DNA from 3 places in the Lysinibacillus sp. 2017 genome. Region 1 is predicted to be linked to each of the others. Evidence: a T-box and tRNA genes for the amino acid it is inferred to sense, from the RefSeq annotation. Region 1 holds a T-box; the other regions hold tRNA genes.
The links. The T-box of region 1 lies ahead of pheS (phenylalanine--tRNA ligase subunit alpha). A T-box ahead of a tRNA ligase gene usually reads a tRNA of that ligase, here a tRNA-Phe.
Positions count from the first base shown of each region.

Region 2: it encodes a tRNA-Phe, which carries the amino acid that the T-box ahead of pheS (phenylalanine--tRNA ligase subunit alpha) is inferred to sense. The anticodon was not compared.
Region 3: it encodes a tRNA-Phe, which carries the amino acid that the T-box ahead of pheS (phenylalanine--tRNA ligase subunit alpha) is inferred to sense. The anticodon was not compared.

Region 1 covers NZ_CP029002.1:2,691,571-2,697,819, forward strand. The annotation lists gene pheT (phenylalanine--tRNA ligase subunit beta) at 1-1,805, opposite strand, end outside; gene pheS (phenylalanine--tRNA ligase subunit alpha) at 1,820-2,857, opposite strand; T-box leader at 3,120-3,353, opposite strand; gene qoxD (cytochrome aa3 quinol oxidase subunit IV) at 3,422-3,703, opposite strand; gene DCE79_RS13140 (cytochrome c oxidase subunit 3) at 3,707-4,306, opposite strand; gene qoxB (cytochrome aa3 quinol oxidase subunit I) at 4,306-6,249, opposite strand, start outside.
Region 2 covers NZ_CP029002.1:2,852,632-2,858,880, forward strand. The annotation lists gene DCE79_RS13840 (TraR/DksA C4-type zinc finger protein) at 188-532, opposite strand; gene DCE79_RS13845 (MerR family transcriptional regulator) at 608-1,363, opposite strand; tRNA gene DCE79_RS13850 (tRNA-Glu) at 1,497-1,568, opposite strand; tRNA gene DCE79_RS13855 (tRNA-Ser) at 1,571-1,661, opposite strand; tRNA gene DCE79_RS13860 (tRNA-Asn) at 1,676-1,751, opposite strand; tRNA gene DCE79_RS13865 (tRNA-Ile) at 1,761-1,837, opposite strand; tRNA gene DCE79_RS13870 (tRNA-Gly) at 1,843-1,916, opposite strand; tRNA gene DCE79_RS13875 (tRNA-Phe) at 1,920-1,995, opposite strand; tRNA gene DCE79_RS13880 (tRNA-Asp) at 2,001-2,076, opposite strand; tRNA gene DCE79_RS13885 (tRNA-Met) at 2,080-2,154, opposite strand; tRNA gene DCE79_RS13890 (tRNA-Ser) at 2,203-2,295, opposite strand; tRNA gene DCE79_RS13895 (tRNA-Ile) at 2,318-2,394, opposite strand; tRNA gene DCE79_RS13900 (tRNA-Met) at 2,402-2,475, opposite strand; tRNA gene DCE79_RS13905 (tRNA-Ala) at 2,499-2,574, opposite strand; tRNA gene DCE79_RS13910 (tRNA-Pro) at 2,583-2,659, opposite strand; tRNA gene DCE79_RS13915 (tRNA-Arg) at 2,667-2,743, opposite strand; tRNA gene DCE79_RS13920 (tRNA-Leu) at 2,769-2,857, opposite strand; tRNA gene DCE79_RS13925 (tRNA-Gly) at 2,866-2,940, opposite strand; tRNA gene DCE79_RS13930 (tRNA-Leu) at 2,984-3,068, opposite strand; tRNA gene DCE79_RS13935 (tRNA-Lys) at 3,088-3,163, opposite strand; tRNA gene DCE79_RS13940 (tRNA-Thr) at 3,171-3,246, opposite strand; tRNA gene DCE79_RS13945 (tRNA-Val) at 3,257-3,332, opposite strand; tRNA gene DCE79_RS13950 (tRNA-Glu) at 4,285-4,356, opposite strand; tRNA gene DCE79_RS13955 (tRNA-Ser) at 4,359-4,449, opposite strand; tRNA gene DCE79_RS13960 (tRNA-Asn) at 4,464-4,539, opposite strand; tRNA gene DCE79_RS13965 (tRNA-Ile) at 4,549-4,625, opposite strand; tRNA gene DCE79_RS13970 (tRNA-Gly) at 4,631-4,704, opposite strand; tRNA gene DCE79_RS13975 (tRNA-Phe) at 4,708-4,783, opposite strand; tRNA gene DCE79_RS13980 (tRNA-Asp) at 4,789-4,864, opposite strand; tRNA gene DCE79_RS13985 (tRNA-Met) at 4,868-4,942, opposite strand; tRNA gene DCE79_RS13990 (tRNA-Ser) at 4,991-5,083, opposite strand; tRNA gene DCE79_RS13995 (tRNA-Ile) at 5,106-5,182, opposite strand; tRNA gene DCE79_RS14000 (tRNA-Met) at 5,190-5,263, opposite strand; tRNA gene DCE79_RS14005 (tRNA-Ala) at 5,287-5,362, opposite strand; tRNA gene DCE79_RS14010 (tRNA-Pro) at 5,371-5,447, opposite strand; tRNA gene DCE79_RS14015 (tRNA-Arg) at 5,454-5,530, opposite strand; tRNA gene DCE79_RS14020 (tRNA-Leu) at 5,556-5,644, opposite strand; tRNA gene DCE79_RS14025 (tRNA-Gly) at 5,652-5,726, opposite strand; tRNA gene DCE79_RS14030 (tRNA-Lys) at 5,773-5,848, opposite strand; tRNA gene DCE79_RS14035 (tRNA-Thr) at 5,856-5,931, opposite strand; tRNA gene DCE79_RS14040 (tRNA-Val) at 5,942-6,017, opposite strand; rRNA gene rrf (5S ribosomal RNA) at 6,028-6,143, opposite strand; rRNA gene DCE79_RS14050 (23S ribosomal RNA) at 6,243-6,249, opposite strand, start outside.
Region 3 covers NZ_CP029002.1:3,195,477-3,201,725, reverse strand. The annotation lists rRNA gene DCE79_RS15730 (16S ribosomal RNA) at 1-210, shown strand, start outside; tRNA gene DCE79_RS15725 (tRNA-Ile) at 307-383, shown strand; tRNA gene DCE79_RS15720 (tRNA-Ala) at 419-494, shown strand; rRNA gene DCE79_RS15715 (23S ribosomal RNA) at 726-3,653, shown strand; rRNA gene rrf (5S ribosomal RNA) at 3,789-3,904, shown strand; tRNA gene DCE79_RS15705 (tRNA-Asn) at 3,919-3,994, shown strand; tRNA gene DCE79_RS15700 (tRNA-Ser) at 4,005-4,096, shown strand; tRNA gene DCE79_RS15695 (tRNA-Glu) at 4,114-4,188, shown strand; tRNA gene DCE79_RS15690 (tRNA-Val) at 4,212-4,287, shown strand; tRNA gene DCE79_RS15685 (tRNA-Met) at 4,310-4,384, shown strand; tRNA gene DCE79_RS15680 (tRNA-Asp) at 4,389-4,464, shown strand; tRNA gene DCE79_RS15675 (tRNA-Phe) at 4,486-4,561, shown strand; tRNA gene DCE79_RS15670 (tRNA-Thr) at 4,585-4,660, shown strand; tRNA gene DCE79_RS15665 (tRNA-Tyr) at 4,667-4,750, shown strand; tRNA gene DCE79_RS15660 (tRNA-Trp) at 4,758-4,831, shown strand; tRNA gene DCE79_RS15655 (tRNA-His) at 4,860-4,935, shown strand; tRNA gene DCE79_RS15650 (tRNA-His) at 4,981-5,056, shown strand; tRNA gene DCE79_RS15645 (tRNA-Gln) at 5,080-5,154, shown strand; tRNA gene DCE79_RS15640 (tRNA-Gly) at 5,166-5,240, shown strand; tRNA gene DCE79_RS15635 (tRNA-Cys) at 5,247-5,320, shown strand; tRNA gene DCE79_RS15630 (tRNA-Leu) at 5,370-5,451, shown strand; gene DCE79_RS15625 (hypothetical protein) at 5,992-6,249, shown strand, end outside.

The DNA.
Region 1 (6,249 bases):
ACAAGTGCTAAATGCTCTTCTTCAAAAGGTAATTCTTCCGCTGTTTGACCAAGGAATACAGAACCGATTTCATATAATGCAACTGTTTCTGCTTGACGTGCTACGTTATAGCTTGCTGCTTCTACTAAGTGAGGAATTAAGCTTTGACGTAATGTTGAACGTTCTTCAGACATTGGCATTAATAATTTCGTTGTTTCTTCTGCTTTTAATGCGAATTTTTGAGAAAAAGCAGCAGAAGTTAATGAATACGTTACTGCTTGATATAGCCCTGCACCTTCCATGACGTTACGTACAACACGACGACCTGCTTGATAGGCTGTTAGACTACCAATTTGTTCGCTTGCTGGTAAGCTTACTGGAATTTCATCGTAGCCATACATACGCGCAATTTCTTCTACGATATCTTCAGGAATTTTAATATCTTGGCGACGTGTTGGCGCATCAATCACTAATTTACCATTTACTGCTTCTACTTCGAATTTTAAGCGATCTAAAATTGACAGCATATCTTCTAAAGAAATTTTCATACCTAAACGACCGTTAATGAAATCAGGTGATACTACAACACGTGCTGGCGCTTTATCTAATTCATCAACTAATACAGTGCCTTCTAATACTTCGCCACCTGTAAGCTCTGCAAGTAATTGTGCTGCACGTTCAGCAGCAGGAAGCACACGATTCGGATCTACGCCTTTTTCAAAGCGAGCTGAAGAATCTGAACGTAAACCGATTTCTCTTGATGTAAGACGAACTGAAGCTGCATTAAAGTATGCTGATTCAATTACGACCGTTGTTGTTGAATCTGATACTTCAGATTTTGCCCCACCCATTACACCTGCAAGTGCTTCAGCTTCTTGACCGTTTGTAATTACAAGGTTGTGGCTAACTAATTTACGCTCTTGATCATCAAGAGTAGTCATCACTTCGCCGTCACGAGCTAAACGAGTAACAATTTCACCAGTAGCTAGTTTGTCGTAATCAAATGCATGAAGCGGTTGACCGTATTCCATTAATACATAGTTTGTAACATCGACTACATTATTATGTGGACGTACACCAGCAGCCATTAAGTAATGTTGTAACCATAAAGGAGATTCCTTTACTTCAATGTTCTTGATAACTTTCGCTGCATACATTGGGTTCGCTTCTTTATCTTCAACCGTTAATTTTAAAACATCTTCTGCTTTTTCAGCTGAAGTTGTATATGAAATTTCAGGAAGTTTTACATCTTGGCTTAAAATTGCCGCTACTTCATAAGCAACACCTAACATGCTCATGGCATCTGAACGGTTTGGTGTTAAACCAAGTTCTAAAACTGTATCACGTAGGCCTAATACCTCTAACGCATCTGCACCTGGAGTGACGTCTTGTGGTAAGACATAAATGCCTTCAGCGTAAGCTTTTGGTACAAGACGACCTTCAATGCCTAGCTCTTGAAGTGAGCAAATCATACCGTTTGATTCTTGGCCACGTAATTTTGCTTTTTTAATTTTAATGCCGCCTGGTAATTTTGCACCTGGACGCGCAACGATTACCTTTTGACCTGCATCAACATTTGGTGCACCACAAACGATTTGTTGAAGTTCTTCTTCGCCAACATCTACTTGGCACACATTTAATTTATCTGCTTCTGGGTGTTTTTCTTTTGATACAACATGGCCGACAACGACATTTTTCATGCCTTGTGAACGATCGATAACTGCATCAACCTCGATACCCGCGCGTGTAATTTTTTCTGCTAAATCCTCAGCCGTTAATGACGAAATATCTACATATTGGCTTAACCATTTTAATGAAACTAACATTGATTTTCTCCCCCTTACACTTCAGCTTGGTGGAATTGTGATAAGAAGCGTGTGTCATTTGTATAGAAATGACGAATATCATCCACACCATATTTTAACATTGCGATACGCTCTGCACCGATACCGAATGCGAAGCCTGATAACTTAGTCGAATCATAACCAGCCATTTCAAGTACGTTTGGATGTACCATACCAGCTCCTAAAATTTCGATCCAACCTGTTTGTTTACATACATTACAGCCAGATCCTCCGCATTTGTGACAAGAAACGTCTACTTCAACAGATGGTTCAGTGAATGGGAAGAATGATGGACGTAGACGAATTTCACGTTCTGCACCGAACATTTTTTTCGCTAATGCATCAAGTGTTCCTTTAAGATCCGACATACGGATGTTTTCACCGATCACTAATCCTTCGATTTGCATGAATTGGTGTGAGTGTGTTGCATCATCTGTATCACGACGGAATACTTTACCTGGGCAAATTACGCGAATTGGTTCGCCTTTTTTTGCTTCCATTGTACGTGCTTGTACTGGTGAAGTATGTGTACGTAATAATGTTTCTTCAGAAATGTAGAATGAATCTTGCATGTCACGAGCTGGATGACCTTTAGGTAAGTTCATCGCTTCGAAGTTATAATAGTCTTTTTCAACTTCTGGACCTTCTACGATTTCATAACCCATTCCTAAGAATAAGTCTTCTATTTCTTCAATAACACGTGTTAATGGGTGACGGTTTCCTACACGTACCGCAGCACCTGGTAAAGTCACGTCGATTGATTCACTTTCAAGCTGTGCAAGAATAGCTGCTTCTTCTAATGCAGCTACCTTCTTCTCTAACTCAGCAGTTACGTTTTCACGTACTGTATTCACTAAAGCACCCATTTTTGGACGTTCTTCAGCAGAAAGCTTTCCCATTCCCTTTAGAAGGTCCGTGATAGGTCCTTTTTTACCTAAGTACGCAACACGAACTTCGTTTAATGCTTTTAAATCAGCAGCTTCAGTAATTTTTGCTAAAGCTTCTTGTTCTAATTGCTTTAATTGTTGTTCCATTTACAAATTCCTCCTACTTAAAATTTTACAGATAAAGTCTGGCTCAAATACCGTTGATTTCCGTTACGGTTACGCTTTCCGCGGGCACGGCTCCAACTAAATTCAATCGAAAAAAATCTCGATTGAATTGGATTTTCCGCTCGTGCTGTTCCCGCAGGAGTCGAACCTCCACTTCAATCAACTAGATAACCACTAATAAAATGTAAGCATTCTAAATCCATATCCATATTTTCTGAAAAACAAAAAAATCCTCGCCCCCTAAAAAAGGGACGAGGACGAGTTTCGCGGTACCACCCTAGTTATTGTAGACGAGTCTACAATCACTTCATTTGAGCTAACGACTATCTCTAGCCGGCAATCCTTTCACCACTCTTGGCTCCCGGATGCTGCTCGCAGGGTGAACTTCATTATGCAATTTGTATAGAAGCTTTCAGTCAAGGCTTCTACTCCCTAAAACAAATACGTCATAATTACTCTTCCCGGTCAAAGCATTTAGTAAGTTATTCTTCAACTAGTCTAATCTATTTTTTCATTATTTTCAACTAGAAGAACAATTACTTGGAATTACATATCCCAGCGTAGGATTAATAATGTACCAAGAATTGTAACGATTACTAAACCAAGACCGTAAAGAATGTTTGAGTAAATACCCCATTTATCTTCTGTTTCACCAGAGTGCATGAATACAACGAATTGTAGACCTGCTTGGATGAATGCTGTAACTAAAAGAACGATCATTCCTGTACTAAATGACATGTCTGTAAAGTACACAAGCATTGCAATTACAGTAAGAACTAATGAGAATATAAAGCCCATTACTTGGCCTATAGGAAAGAACTTAGCCATAATTTACATCATTCCTTTCAAGTAAATGAAACTGAAGATGAAGATCCAAACAACATCTAAGAAGTGCCAGTATAAAGAGAATATGAACGTTTTACCTGCTGTAGTAGCATTTAAACCACGTTTAGCAATTTGGATGAAGATTGATACACCCCATAAGAAACCGAATGTTACGTGAGCACCATGCGTTCCTAGAGTTGTTAATAGAGTCGATGTGAAGGCACTCACTGTAATGCCAGCACCGATGTGTACATAGTGAATGAATTCTAATACTTCATAAGTTAAGAATCCAGCACCTAAAAGTAATGTTACAGCCAAGAATGATAATGTCGCTTTTTTACTACCTAAACGCATCGCATGAATGGCTAAACCAATTGTAAAACTTGATGTTAAAAGGATGAAAGTCTCCATTAATACTGGAGTGATTTCAAAAATTTCTGCACCAGTTGGGCCGCTACCTGTACGACCTGATAGTGTAAAGTACGATGCGAATAATGTACCGAATAACATAATCTCCGCACCTAGGAATGTCCAGAAACCAAAGATTTTAAGACTGTTTTCCTCAGTAGAATACTCTAATGGAACGTTGTTATTTACTTTACTCATTATTTCGCACCTCCTTTTTTAGCATAATTTTTTTCGTCTTCTTCTACTTCGTGTGCATGAATGTGGTAACCGTGGTCATCTTCTAACGAACGGTAAGCCATACAAGCAAATACGCCGATACCCGCAATAATCGCAACTGTAAACATGCTGAATACTAATGCGAAACCTGCGATGAAGATGAATACTGAAAGAATAAATGTTTGACCTGAGTTATTTGGCATATGAATGTCTTCAATTTTGCCTTTGAATAACTGCACGCCATTTTTCTTAGAATCCCAGAAAGCTTCTGATGTTGCATCAGTAACATCTGGAGTAATAGCAAAGTTGTAATGTGGAACTGGTGTATGTGTTGACCACTCAAGACCACGAGCATCCCAAGGATCACTACCAATATCACGTGGTGAGTTTTTGAAACTATACCAAATGTTCCAAACGATCATTAAGAATGAAACAGCCATAATACCAGCACCGATGAACGCTACCATGTTTAATACGCTGAATCCTGTTGATTCTGAATAAGTGTACATACGACGTGCTTGACCATCTAAACCAGTGATATACATTGGAATGAATGAAAGTACGAAACCAGTAGACATTACCCAAACTGTTGCTTTACCGATACGTTCGTTAAGCATGAAGCCAAACATTTTTGGCCAGTAGAATGTTAAACCTGCTAACATCGCGTAAACAACACCTGGGATGATTACGTTATGGAAGTGGGCTACTAAGAACATTGTGTTGTGGTATTGGTAGTCTGCTGCTGACATCGCAAGCATAACCCCTGTTACACCACCAAGTGTGAATAAAGGAATGAAATGCATTGTATACAACATTGGTGTTGTCATAACAATTTTCCCTTTGTAAAGCGTGAATAGCCAGTTGAAAATCTTAACCCCAGTTGGGATTGCGATTGCCATTGTTGTAATAGAGAAGATTGAGTTCGTCATTGCGCCTTGACCCATTGTGAAGAAATGGTGAGTCCATACAGCGAATGAGAATACTGAAATTACAAGCATTGACCAAACCATTGAGTTATAGCCATATAAGTTACGACGAGCAAACGTCGAGATAATCTCAGAGTAAATACCGAATGCCGGTAAAATTAAGATATAAACTTCAGGGTGACCCCAAACCCAGAACAGGTTGGCCCAAAGCATGTCCATACCACCGTTACCCATTGTGAAGAATTGTGTACCGAATAGACGGTCCATCGTACCCATTGCAAGTGCTACTGTTAATACTGGGAATGCGAATACGATGATTAAGTTTGCAATAAGTGCTGACCAAGTGAACATTGGCATTTTGAATAATGTCATACCTGGAGCACGCATTTTAAAGATTGTCGTAATGAAGTTAATACCTGTCATTAACGTACCAAGACCCGCAATTTGAAGCGAAATCATATAGTAGTTTGTACCAACTGATGAACTGAACTCGTTACTTGCTAATGGGAAGTAAGAAGTCCATCCTGCATCTGGAGATCCACCAATTACGAATGATAGGTTGAATAAACCCATACCCATGAAGAATAACCAGAACGCTAAGTTGTTTAAACGTGGGAACGCAACGTCACGTGCCCCGATTTGTAATGGTACTAAATAGTTAAAGAAGAATGTAATAAATGGCATTGCCATGAATAAGATCATGACTACCCCGTGTGTTGTAAATACTTCATTGTAATGCTGTGCGTCTAAGAATGTGTTATCTGGAACAGCTAGTTGCATACGCATCATAATCGCATCAACACCGCCGCGGAATAACATTAATAACGCAGTGATTAAATACATGATACCGATTTTTTTATGGTCAACAGTAGTGATCCACTCACGCCATAAGTAGCCCCACAATTTAAAGTACGTAACGATTGCTACTAAAGCAACTGCGCCAAGTACAATAGAAGCCCCTGCAATATAAATTAATATACTTGGGTTCGGGATCGCAAA
Region 2 (6,249 bases), 160 kb from region 1:
CATTGAAGCGGACACAAGCTTAATGTAGGGTGGCATTTAACACGTACTCTCATTTTGAACTATTTTTCGCCATGATACAGTCACGCGCAATCTTCAGCTTCCTTTTAGCAGTTTGTTTATTAATTTCATATTTTATTAAATAGAAAAAGCTGTACATACTAACCAATTCGTTAGTACGTACAGCTTTTCAAATTTCTACATCTTCCGCATGCTCTATGCAAGTAAGCGTAGTAGGAACTGCTTCTAACCGTTCAAACGGAATTTCTTTTCCGCATTCTGTGCATTTACCATATGTCTCTTCATCTATAGCCCTAAGTGCCGTTTGTATTTTTTCCATCTCTTCTTCTTTTAATTCATCAAGTGCAATTTCCGTAGTAACTGTCGTTAAATCAGTCGCCACATCTGCTGGGTGATTGTCTACTGAAGTTAATTCTGATTCCTCAGCAATTGGCTCTTCATTGATATGTTCTGATAAAGTTGCTAATTCATCTTTCAATGCAGTCCGTAACTTTTGAAGTTTCTTTTTTTCCATATAACGTCCCCCTTATGAACTTATTAATTTATTTCCTTTTTCGCATTTTTTAAACATGAATCATTCATCCCAACCTTAAAGCGCACTATATGCCATAATCGCATCATGTAAAAATAACGTTGCCCCATTACCAACTCGACTATTGTAATAAGTGATAAAGCGCTCATCATTAATATACATTTGTGCTAAACCTACATGCGCTTCCTTTGTATACTTCGTCCAATAAAAGCTCAGCCAACGTTTATGAAGTTCCACTACTTCCATTGATATTTCGGACTGAGCATCTCCTTGTACCATCGCTTCTTTTAAACGTTCAAATAACTGGCTTTCAAGTTGTTGTGCTGCCTCGTATTGCCCTTCAGTCATAGTTTTCATCTTTCCATAACTAGCTAATACTTCTTCTTCTCCATACTTTTCACGAATTTCTTGAGCAAATTTTTGCTCGTTATCATTGATTAATTGCTCTTTGAACTTTTCAAATTTTTGTTCATTTGTCATAGTTATTTCCCCTTCCATAGATTGAATTGTTCTTTCAATCGTGTCGATTAGGTCATCTAAATAATTTCTCTTTTTCTGGAGTAGCTTTTGTTGCTCTTGTAATGCAACTTTTACGTCAAAGCGTGAATCATCAAGCAACATTTTTATTTCCTCTAGTTTAAAATCAAGCTCTCGATAAAATAATATTTGCTGCAAACGATCAATATCTTCCTGACTATAATAACGATAACCATTCTCCCAGACTTTAGATGGCTTTAACAATCCAATTTCATCATAATAACGAAGTGTACGTGCAGTTACTCCCGAAAGCTTTACTAATTCATTAATTAGCATGTCATCACCTCTTTGAATTACAATAAAGGATAACGTAACGTAAAGGTCAATCGATATAACTCAAAAAAATTTAAACTTTTAATTATACGAAAAAACGCTAGATACAATTTTGTATCTAGCGTTTTTTCTATTATGACCCGTACGAGAATCGAACTCGTGTTACCGCCGTGAAAGGGCGGTGTCTTAACCGCTTGACCAACGGGCCAATGGCGGAGAAGGAGGGATTCGAACCCTCGCACCGCTTACGCGATCTACACCCTTAGCAGGGGCGCCCCTTGAGCCGCTTGGGTACTTCCCCACTTTACATAAAAATGGCTCCGAAGGCAGGACTCGAACCTGCGACCTGCCGGTTAACAGCCGGATGCTCTACCAACTGAGCTACTTCGGAATAATACTATGGTGGGCCTAAATGGACTCGAACCATCGACCTCACGCTTATCAGGCGTGCGCTCTAACCAGCTGAGCTATAGGCCCTATTTTGGAGCGGGTGATGAGAATCGAACTCACGACATCAGCTTGGAAGGCTGAGGTTTTACCATTAAACTACACCCGCATATGGTGGGTTTGGACGGAATCGAACCGCCGACACTTAGAGCTTCAATCTAATGCTCTACCAACTGAGCTACAAACCCACAAATGGCGGTCCCGACCGGGATCGAACCGGCGATCTCCTGCGTGACAGGCAGGCATGTTAACCGCTACACCACGGGACCATTTGGTTGCGGGGACAGGACTTGAACCTGTGACCTTCGGGTTATGAGCCCGACGAGCTACCACTGCTCCACCCCGCGACAATACTATTTAGTTGAGTCTTTCAGACACCATGCTTTTTTTTAAAATGGAGGAGGTAGAGGGATTCGAACCCCCGCGCGGTTTAACCCGCCTGTTAGTTTTCAAGACTAATCCCTTCAGCCAGACTTGGGTATACCTCCGAAATATTATATATTGTTTTACTGGTGGACCTTACAGGACTCGAACCTGTGACCGGACGGTTATGAGCCGTCTGCTCTAACCAACTGAGCTAAAGGTCCTTTAAGATGGCGGCAGAGGGAGTCGAACCCACGACCTTTCGGGTATGAACCGAGTGCTCTAGCCAACTGAGCTACACCGCCAGGATCTTTATTTGGTTACTTTATGGTGGAGCCTAGCGGGATCGAACCGCTGACCTCCTGCGTGCAAGGCAGGCGCTCTCCCAGCTGAGCTAAGGCCCCATTAATAGTGGTCGGAATGACAGGATTCGAACCTACGACCCCTTGGTCCCAAACCAAGTGCTCTACCAAGCTGAGCTACATTCCGAAAAAAATGGTGCGCTCGACAGGACTTGAACCTACAACCTTCTGATTCGTAGTCAGATGCTCTATCCAATTGAGCTACGAGCGCTAAATTATTTTGTTTAAAGTAAAAATGGTGCCGAGGGCCGGAATCGAACCGGCACGGTGATCACTCACCGCAGGATTTTAAGTCCTGTGCGTCTGCCAGTTCCGCCACCCCGGCATTTTTTTTGGAGCGGAAGACGAGGTTCGAACTCGCGACCCCCACCTTGGCAAGGTGGTGTTCTACCACTGAACTACTTCCGCAAAATGCATAAGATATTTTTATTCTGACAGTTATGAAATTAAATGGTGCGGGTGAAGGGAGTCGAACCCCCACGCCTTGCGGCGCTAGATCCTAAGTCTAGTGCGTCTGCCAATTCCGCCACACCCGCAGCAGACATATTATAAAACTGGTGTGCCATGAAGGACTCGAACCTTCGACCCTCTGATTAAAAGTCAGATGCTCTACCAACTGAGCTAATGGCACTCTATAATGGTGCCGGCGAAAGGAGTCGAACCCTCGACCTACTGATTACAAGTCAGTTGCTCTACCAACTGAGCTACACCGGCACTATAGAAATGGTGGAGGATGACGGGCTCGAACCGCCGACCCCCTGCTTGTAAGGCAGGTGCTCTCCCAGCTGAGCTAATCCTCCATGGGATATGTTGAAGTTACATTATTATAACCGCATGTCCTTTCTCTTAAGGACAAGATTTATAATAACAGTTTTTTTAAGATGGTGCAATAGTTTTTAAAAACTTTTTAGAAAAACTTTTATTATTTTCTATCGTTGCCATTAACTAGCTCCGTCTCCTAATGAAAACGATTTCTTGGCATAACGAAAGTTTAATATGTACGCAGTATTTTTTCAATAGTTGTTTTGTGCTTTTTAAAAATAATTATTTAAAATGCTGTTAATGTGTTACAAAAACGTTTAAATAATAAATAATTATCAATTTTCTAAAAAATACTCTCCATTCATTTTAACTATAATTCTTGTTCTTAATACAAACAATTATATCCAAAAATATATACTCTCTTTTCTTTTTGAACTATTTATTATGTTAAAATATTTGGCATAATACAAATAGCCAATTACTACAGATAAAATTAATTTTGGTTCTTTTAGAACACGGCCAACGTAAATTGAAAATGCTACTCGAGTAACTGTTGCATTTCCCAGTTCTATCTTTTCAACTAATCGATTAAATCTATAAGTTATTTCAGAAAAATTATTTTCTTCAACTTCCTCTTAGAAAAATCATTGATAACCTGAAAACTTTTGACCCTCTAATTTTTAACATTTTTCTAAAGACTATCTACTTGTAAGTCTCCCAATAAAAATTTGTCATATAAAGGCGTTATCTTCTCATTTAACTTACGCATAACAAAAGTATTTCTCATATCTTCTATGCGTTCAGCTGCCAGTTCCTCACACTTATCACCACACAATAATGCGCATATATAGGAATATCTATACCTATTAGAAAAATATAATATTTGTAAGACTAACCCAACAAATATTACAGAACCAAATAGTTCAAAAAAACTTTTAATTATACGAAAAAGCGCTAGATACAATTTTGTATCTAGCGCTTTTTCTATTATGACCCGTACGAGAATCGAACTCGTGTTACCGCCGTGAAAGGGCGGTGTCTTAACCGCTTGACCAACGGGCCAATGGCGGAGAAGGAGGGATTCGAACCCTCGCACCGCTTACGCGATCTACACCCTTAGCAGGGGCGCCCCTTGAGCCGCTTGGGTACTTCCCCACTTTACATAAAAATGGCTCCGAAGGCAGGACTCGAACCTGCGACCTGCCGGTTAACAGCCGGATGCTCTACCAACTGAGCTACTTCGGAATAATACTATGGTGGGCCTAAATGGACTCGAACCATCGACCTCACGCTTATCAGGCGTGCGCTCTAACCAGCTGAGCTATAGGCCCTATTTTGGAGCGGGTGATGAGAATCGAACTCACGACATCAGCTTGGAAGGCTGAGGTTTTACCATTAAACTACACCCGCATATGGTGGGTTTGGACGGAATCGAACCGCCGACACTTAGAGCTTCAATCTAATGCTCTACCAACTGAGCTACAAACCCACAAATGGCGGTCCCGACCGGGATCGAACCGGCGATCTCCTGCGTGACAGGCAGGCATGTTAACCGCTACACCACGGGACCATTTGGTTGCGGGGACAGGACTTGAACCTGTGACCTTCGGGTTATGAGCCCGACGAGCTACCACTGCTCCACCCCGCGACAATACTATTTAGTTGAGTCTTTCAGACACCATGCTTTTTTTAAAAATGGAGGAGGTAGAGGGATTCGAACCCCCGCGCGGTTTAACCCGCCTGTTAGTTTTCAAGACTAATCCCTTCAGCCAGACTTGGGTATACCTCCGAAATATTATATATTGTTTTACTGGTGGACCTTACAGGACTCGAACCTGTGACCGGACGGTTATGAGCCGTCTGCTCTAACCAACTGAGCTAAAGGTCCTTTAAGATGGCGGCAGAGGGAGTCGAACCCACGACCTTTCGGGTATGAACCGAGTGCTCTAGCCAACTGAGCTACACCGCCAGGATCTTTATTTGGTTACTTTATGGTGGAGCCTAGCGGGATCGAACCGCTGACCTCCTGCGTGCAAGGCAGGCGCTCTCCCAGCTGAGCTAAGGCCCCATTAATAGTGGTCGGAATGACAGGATTCGAACCTACGACCCCTTGGTCCCAAACCAAGTGCTCTACCAAGCTGAGCTACATTCCGAAAAAATGGTGCGCTCGACAGGACTTGAACCTACAACCTTCTGATTCGTAGTCAGATGCTCTATCCAATTGAGCTACGAGCGCTAAATTATTTTGTTTAAAGTAAAAATGGTGCCGAGGGCCGGAATCGAACCGGCACGGTGATCACTCACCGCAGGATTTTAAGTCCTGTGCGTCTGCCAGTTCCGCCACCCCGGCATTTTTTTGGAGCGGAAGACGAGGTTCGAACTCGCGACCCCCACCTTGGCAAGGTGGTGTTCTACCACTGAACTACTTCCGCAAAATGCATAAGATATTTTTATTCTGACAGTTATGAAATTAAAAACTGGTGTGCCATGAAGGACTCGAACCTTCGACCCTCTGATTAAAAGTCAGATGCTCTACCAACTGAGCTAATGGCACTCTATAATGGTGCCGGCGAAAGGAGTCGAACCCTCGACCTACTGATTACAAGTCAGTTGCTCTACCAACTGAGCTACACCGGCACTATAGAAATGGTGGAGGATGACGGGCTCGAACCGCCGACCCCCTGCTTGTAAGGCAGGTGCTCTCCCAGCTGAGCTAATCCTCCATATATTCTAGCGAAGCGACGTCCTACTCTCACAGGGGGAAACCCCCAACTACCATCGGCGCTAAAGAGCTTAACTTCTGTGTTCGGTATGGGAACAGGTGTGACCTCTTTGCCATCATCACTTCACTATGACATGGATGTCATGTTAAAGAACATCCGTGTATATGTAGAAAGAATTGTTCTTTCAAAACTGGATAAACGTTTCATTGAGTTATGCAATAAAATGTGGTTA
Region 3 (6,249 bases), 500 kb from region 1:
GCCGGAATCGCTAGTAATCGTGGATCAGCATGCCACGGTGAATACGTTCCCGGGCCTTGTACACACCGCCCGTCACACCACGAGAGTTTGTAACACCCGAAGTCGGTGAGGTAACCCTTGTGGAGCCAGCCGCCGAAGGTGGGATAGATGATTGGGGTGAAGTCGTAACAAGGTAGCCGTATCGGAAGGTGCGGCTGGATCACCTCCTTTCTAAGGATTTTTCGGAATCATTCCTTCGGGGAATGAAACATTAACGTTTGCTGTTCAGTTTTGAAGGTTTATGAAACAAATTTATATCTTCTAAGAGGGCCTATAGCTCAGCTGGTTAGAGCGCACGCCTGATAAGCGTGAGGTCGATGGTTCGAGTCCATTTAGGCCCACCATATAAATTATTTTATATACCTCTTATACAAACATTGGGGCCTTAGCTCAGCTGGGAGAGCGCCTGCCTTGCACGCAGGAGGTCAGCGGTTCGATCCCGCTAGGCTCCACCAATAAAATATTTGTTCCTTACACTAGCGCTATTGTCGCAAAGCTGTATGAAGCAAATTCAGCGAAGCTTATTCACGATGTGATTGAAGTCAGCTGCTTTGTTCTTTGAAAACTGGATAAAACGACATTGAAAGCAATAAACAAATTTTCTATTAGTAATGATAGATCACAAACGTCAAGTAATTGACGTGCAAACTTAAATCTTGAACTTGTTCAAGTTTAACTAAACTTTTGGTTAAGTTAATAAGGGCGCACGGTGGATGCCTTGGCACTAGGAGTCGATGAAGGACGGCACTAACACCGATATGCCTCGGGGAGCTGTAAGTAAGCTTTGATCCGGGGATTTCCGAATGGGGGAACCCACTATCTTTAATCGGATAGTATCTACACGTGAATTCATAGCGTGATGAGGACAGACGCAGAGAACTGAAACATCTAAGTACCTGCAGGAACAGAAAGAAAATTCGATTCCCTGAGTAGCGGCGAGCGAAACGGGAAGAGCCCAAACCAAAGAGCTTGCTCTTTGGGGTTGTAGGACATTCTATACGGAGTTACAAAAGAATGAGCTAGACGAAGCGACTTGGAAAGGTCCGCGAAACAAGGTAAAAGCCCTGTAGTCAAAAGTTCATTCCCTCCAGAGTGTATCCTGAGTACGGCGGAACACGTGAAATTCCGTCGGAATCTGGGAGGACCATCTCCCAAGGCTAAATACTACCTAGTGACCGATAGTGAACCAGTACCGTGAGGGAAAGGTGAAAAGCACCCCGGAAGGGGAGTGAAATAGATCCTGAAACCGTGTGCCTACAAGTAGTTAGAGCCCGTTAATGGGTGATAGCGTGCCTTTTGTAGAATGAACCGGCGAGTTACGATTACGTGCGAGGTTAAGTTGAGAAGACGGAGCCGCAGCGAAAGCGAGTCTGAATAGGGCGAATTAGTACGTGGTCGTAGACCCGAAACCAGGTGATCTACCCATGTCCAGGGTGAAGGTGAGGTAACACTTACTGGAGGCCCGAACCCACGCATGTTGAAAAATGCGGGGATGAGGTGTGGGTAGCGGAGAAATTCCAATCGAACCTGGAGATAGCTGGTTCTCTCCGAAATAGCTTTAGGGCTAGCCTCGTGATTGAGAATACTGGAGGTAGAGCACTGTTTGGACTAGGGGCCCATCTCGGGTTACCGAATTCAGACAAACTCCGAATGCCAGATATTTATACACGGGAGTCAGACTGCGAGTGATAAGATCCGTAGTCAAAAGGGAAACAGCCCAGACCACCAGCTAAGGTCCCAAAGTAATCGTTAAGTGGAAAAGGATGTGGCGTTGCTTAGACAACCAGGATGTTGGCTTAGAAGCAGCCATCATTTAAAGAGTGCGTAATAGCTCACTGGTCGAGTGACACTGCGCCGAAAATGTATCGGGGCTAAACGATTCACCGAAGCTGTGGATGCATCCGTATGGATGCGTGGTAGGAGAGCGTTCTAAGGGCGTTGAAGTCAGACCGGAAGGACTGGTGGAGCGCTTAGAAGTGAGAATGCCGGTATGAGTAGCGAAACATGGGTGAGAATCCCATGCACCGTATGACTAAGGTTTCCTGAGGAAGGCTCGTCCGCTCAGGGTTAGTCGGGACCTAAGCCGAGGCCGATAGGCGTAGGCGATGGACAACAGGTTGATATTCCTGTACCACCTCCTCACCGTTTGAGAAATGGGGGGACGCAGTAGGATAGGGTAAGCAGAGCGTTGGTTGTCTCTGTTCAAGCAGTAAGGCGTGTATGTAGGCAAATCCGCATACTTTAACGTTGAGCTGTGATGACGAGCTCGTATGAGCGAAGTTCCTGATTTCACGCTGCCAAGAAAAGCCTCTATCGAGGTGAGAGGTGCCCGTACCGCAAACCGACACAGGTAGTCGAGGAGAGAATCCTAAGGTGTGCGAGAGAACTCTCGTTAAGGAACTCGGCAAAATGACCCCGTAACTTCGGGAGAAGGGGTGCTCTTTAAGGTGAATAGCCATGAAGAGCCGCAGTGAATAGGCCCAGGCGACTGTTTAGCAAAAACACAGGTCTCTGCAAAACCGTAAGGTGACGTATAGGGGCTGACGCCTGCCCGGTGCTGGAAGGTTAAGAGGAGTGGTTAGCGCAAGCGAAGCTGCGAATTGAAGCCCCAGTAAACGGCGGCCGTAACTATAACGGTCCTAAGGTAGCGAAATTCCTTGTCGGGTAAGTTCCGACCCGCACGAAAGGCGTAACGATCTGGGCACTGTCTCAACGAGAGACTCGGTGAAATTATAGTACCTGTGAAGATGCAGGTTACCCGCGACAGGACGGAAAGACCCCGTGGAGCTTTACTGTAGCCTGATATTGAATTTTGGTACAACTTGTACAGGATAGGTAGGAGCCAGAGATTCCGGAGCGCCAGCTTCGGAGGAGGCGTCAGTGGGATACTACCCTGGTTGTATTGAACTTCTAACCCATACCCCTTAGCGGGGTAGGAGACAGTGTCAGGCGGACAGTTTGACTGGGGCGGTCGCCTCCTAAAGAGTAACGGAGGCGCCCAAAGGTTCCCTCAGAATGGTTGGAAATCATTCGAAGAGTGTAAAGGCATAAGGGAGCTTGACTGCGAGACCTACAAGTCGAGCAGGGTCGAAAGACGGGCTTAGTGATCCGGTGGTTCCGCATGGAAGGGCCATCGCTCAACGGATAAAAGCTACCCCGGGGATAACAGGCTTATCTCCCCCAAGAGTCCACATCGACGGGGAGGTTTGGCACCTCGATGTCGGCTCATCGCATCCTGGGGCTGTAGTCGGTCCCAAGGGTTGGGCTGTTCGCCCATTAAAGCGGTACGCGAGCTGGGTTCAGAACGTCGTGAGACAGTTCGGTCCCTATCCGTCGTGGGCGTAGGAAATTTGAGAGGAGCTGTCCTTAGTACGAGAGGACCGGGATGGACACACCGCTGGTGTACCAGTTGTTCTGCCAAGAGCATCGCTGGGTAGCTATGTGTGGACGGGATAAGTGCTGAAAGCATCTAAGCATGAAGCCCCCCTCAAGATGAGATTTCCCATTACGCAAGTAAGTAAGACCCCTGAAAGACGATCAGGTAGATAGGTTCGAGGTGGAAGTGTGGTGACACATGGAGCTGACGAATACTAATCGGTCGAGGACTTAACCACATTTTATTGCATAACTCAATGAAACGTTTATCCAGTTTTGAAAGAACAAAAGATGAATAAAATCATCAAAAATTCATTAAAAACACTTGACGTTAATGTAAAGTGTGATATAATTAATTGTGTCTTTCAAAAAGGTCTAGTGATGATGGCAAAGAGGTCACACCCGTTCCCATACCGAACACGGAAGTTAAGCTCTTTAGCGCCGATGGTAGTTGGGGGTTTCCCCCTGTGAGAGTAGGACGTCGCTAGGCTTACATAAAATTATTCCGAAGTAGCTCAGTTGGTAGAGCATCCGGCTGTTAACCGGCAGGTCGCAGGTTCGAGTCCTGCCTTCGGAGCCATCTAAATCTTGGAGAGTTGTCCGAGAGGCCGAAGGAGCACGATTGGAAATCGTGTATGCGGGTAAAACTGCATCAAGGGTTCAAATCCCTTACTCTCCGCCAGCCAAACTTTAAAAAATGGCCCGTTGGTCAAGCGGTTAAGACACCGCCCTTTCACGGCGGTAACACGAGTTCGATTCTCGTACGGGTCACCATTTACATTTATGAAGTCCAGCATGGAGGATTAGCTCAGCTGGGAGAGCACCTGCCTTACAAGCAGGGGGTCGGCGGTTCGAGCCCGTCATCCTCCACCATTAATTAACTTAATAATATTGTCGCGGGGTGGAGCAGTGGTAGCTCGTCGGGCTCATAACCCGAAGGTCACAGGTTCAAGTCCTGTCCCCGCAACCAAAATGGTCCCGTGGTGTAGCGGTTAACATGCCTGCCTGTCACGCAGGAGATCGCCGGTTCGATCCCGGTCGGGACCGCCATTTTATAAATAATACATATATGGGTCAGTAGCTCAGTTGGTAGAGCATTAGATTGAAGCTCTAAGTGTCGGCGGTTCGATTCCGTCCTGACCCACCATATAAATATAAAAGATAATTTTTGCCGGTGTAGCTCAGTTGGTAGAGCAACTGACTTGTAATCAGTAGGTCGAGGGTTCGACTCCTTTCGCCGGCACCATTACCTGGAGGGGTAGCGAAGTGGCTAAACGCGGCGGACTGTAAATCCGCTCCTTAGGGTTCGGCGGTTCGAACCCGCCCCCCTCCACCATCTTTATAGGGGCATAGTTTAAAGGTAGAACTACGGTCTCCAAAACCGTCAGTGTGGGTTCAATTCCTACTGCCCCTGCCAATTCTAATTAAACAAAATAATAATAATGGCGGTTGTGGCGAAGTGGTTAACGCACCGGATTGTGATTCCGGCACTCGTGGGTTCAATTCCCATCAGTCGCCCCATCTTTTATTTACGTTTAAGAGGTAAAATTAAATTATAATATATTGGCGGTTGTGGCGAAGTGGTTAACGCACCGGATTGTGATTCCGGCATTCGTGGGTTCAATTCCCATCAGTCGCCCCATTTATATATAATACTTAAAATTTTGGGGTATAGCCAAGCGGTAAGGCAACGGATTTTGATTCCGTCATGCCCTGGTTCGAATCCAGGTTCCCCAGCCATTTTTTATTTTGCGGAAGTAGTTCAGTGGTAGAACACCACCTTGCCAAGGTGGGGGTCGCGAGTTCGAACCTCGTCTTCCGCTCCAAAATACGGCGGCATAGCCAAGTGGTAAGGCACAGGTCTGCAACACCTCTACCACCGGTTCAAATCCGGTTGCCGCCTCCATTTTTTATCTAATCGGTTAAACCGGTTTTTTTTTACCTTTTTTTATTTTGCCGATATGGCGGAATTGGCAGACGCGCCGGACTCAAAATCCGGTTCCTTCGGGAGTACCAGTTCGACCCTGGTTATCGGTATCTGATTTAAGGTTTAACTGTCATAAACCTTATTACATCAAGACTTCTAGTATTTATACTAGGAGTCTTTTTTGTATTTATAGACTTAAAGCACTTTAATGATGAATCCGATAAGTAGAATCCTATGCGGAGGTATATTAATGGCTAAAAGAAGAAGTATAAATTTAACTAATGAAGAATTAAATTTAATTAGTTTTTTTTAATTAGATATATATTAATTGAAATTCTTAATGCTAAGATATGTGACTTAGTATTAAGAGACCTAAAGACTCCAGCATAACGCCTTTCGTGGCTTTTCCTTTGTACTCATTTCAGCCTTATTGTAATTCAATTATAAAATAATAAATTTTATATAGTATTAGTTAAAGAGAACCGTATCATAAGTAAGTGCGGTTTATAAAAAAAACAACTTCATGCCCATTCCCACTACATCTTAAATAAAAGTTGGTTTACGTTGTTAGTGTCGGATACACAAGATACTAGGTAATATCATTTTGGAATATGGTATAGTTAAATATTGGATGAAGGAGGTGTGGTAAGATGAAAGGTTGTTTAGTTTCCATAATAGGAATAATAGGATTAGGATTAGGTGTTGCTGTTTCGTTATTTGCGCATGCGATTGCATCAGGTATTCAATCAAATGAATTAAGTGAACAAGGAAATATCTCATTATTTTGGGTAGCTATTGGTTTTGTAGGGTTATTATTCATTTCAAAAAAACCAAAGTTTGGTGGGATTCTTCTTATTTTAAGTGGGTTAGTAGTAGGTTCTTTAATGCAGCCGATTGGCTATATAGCT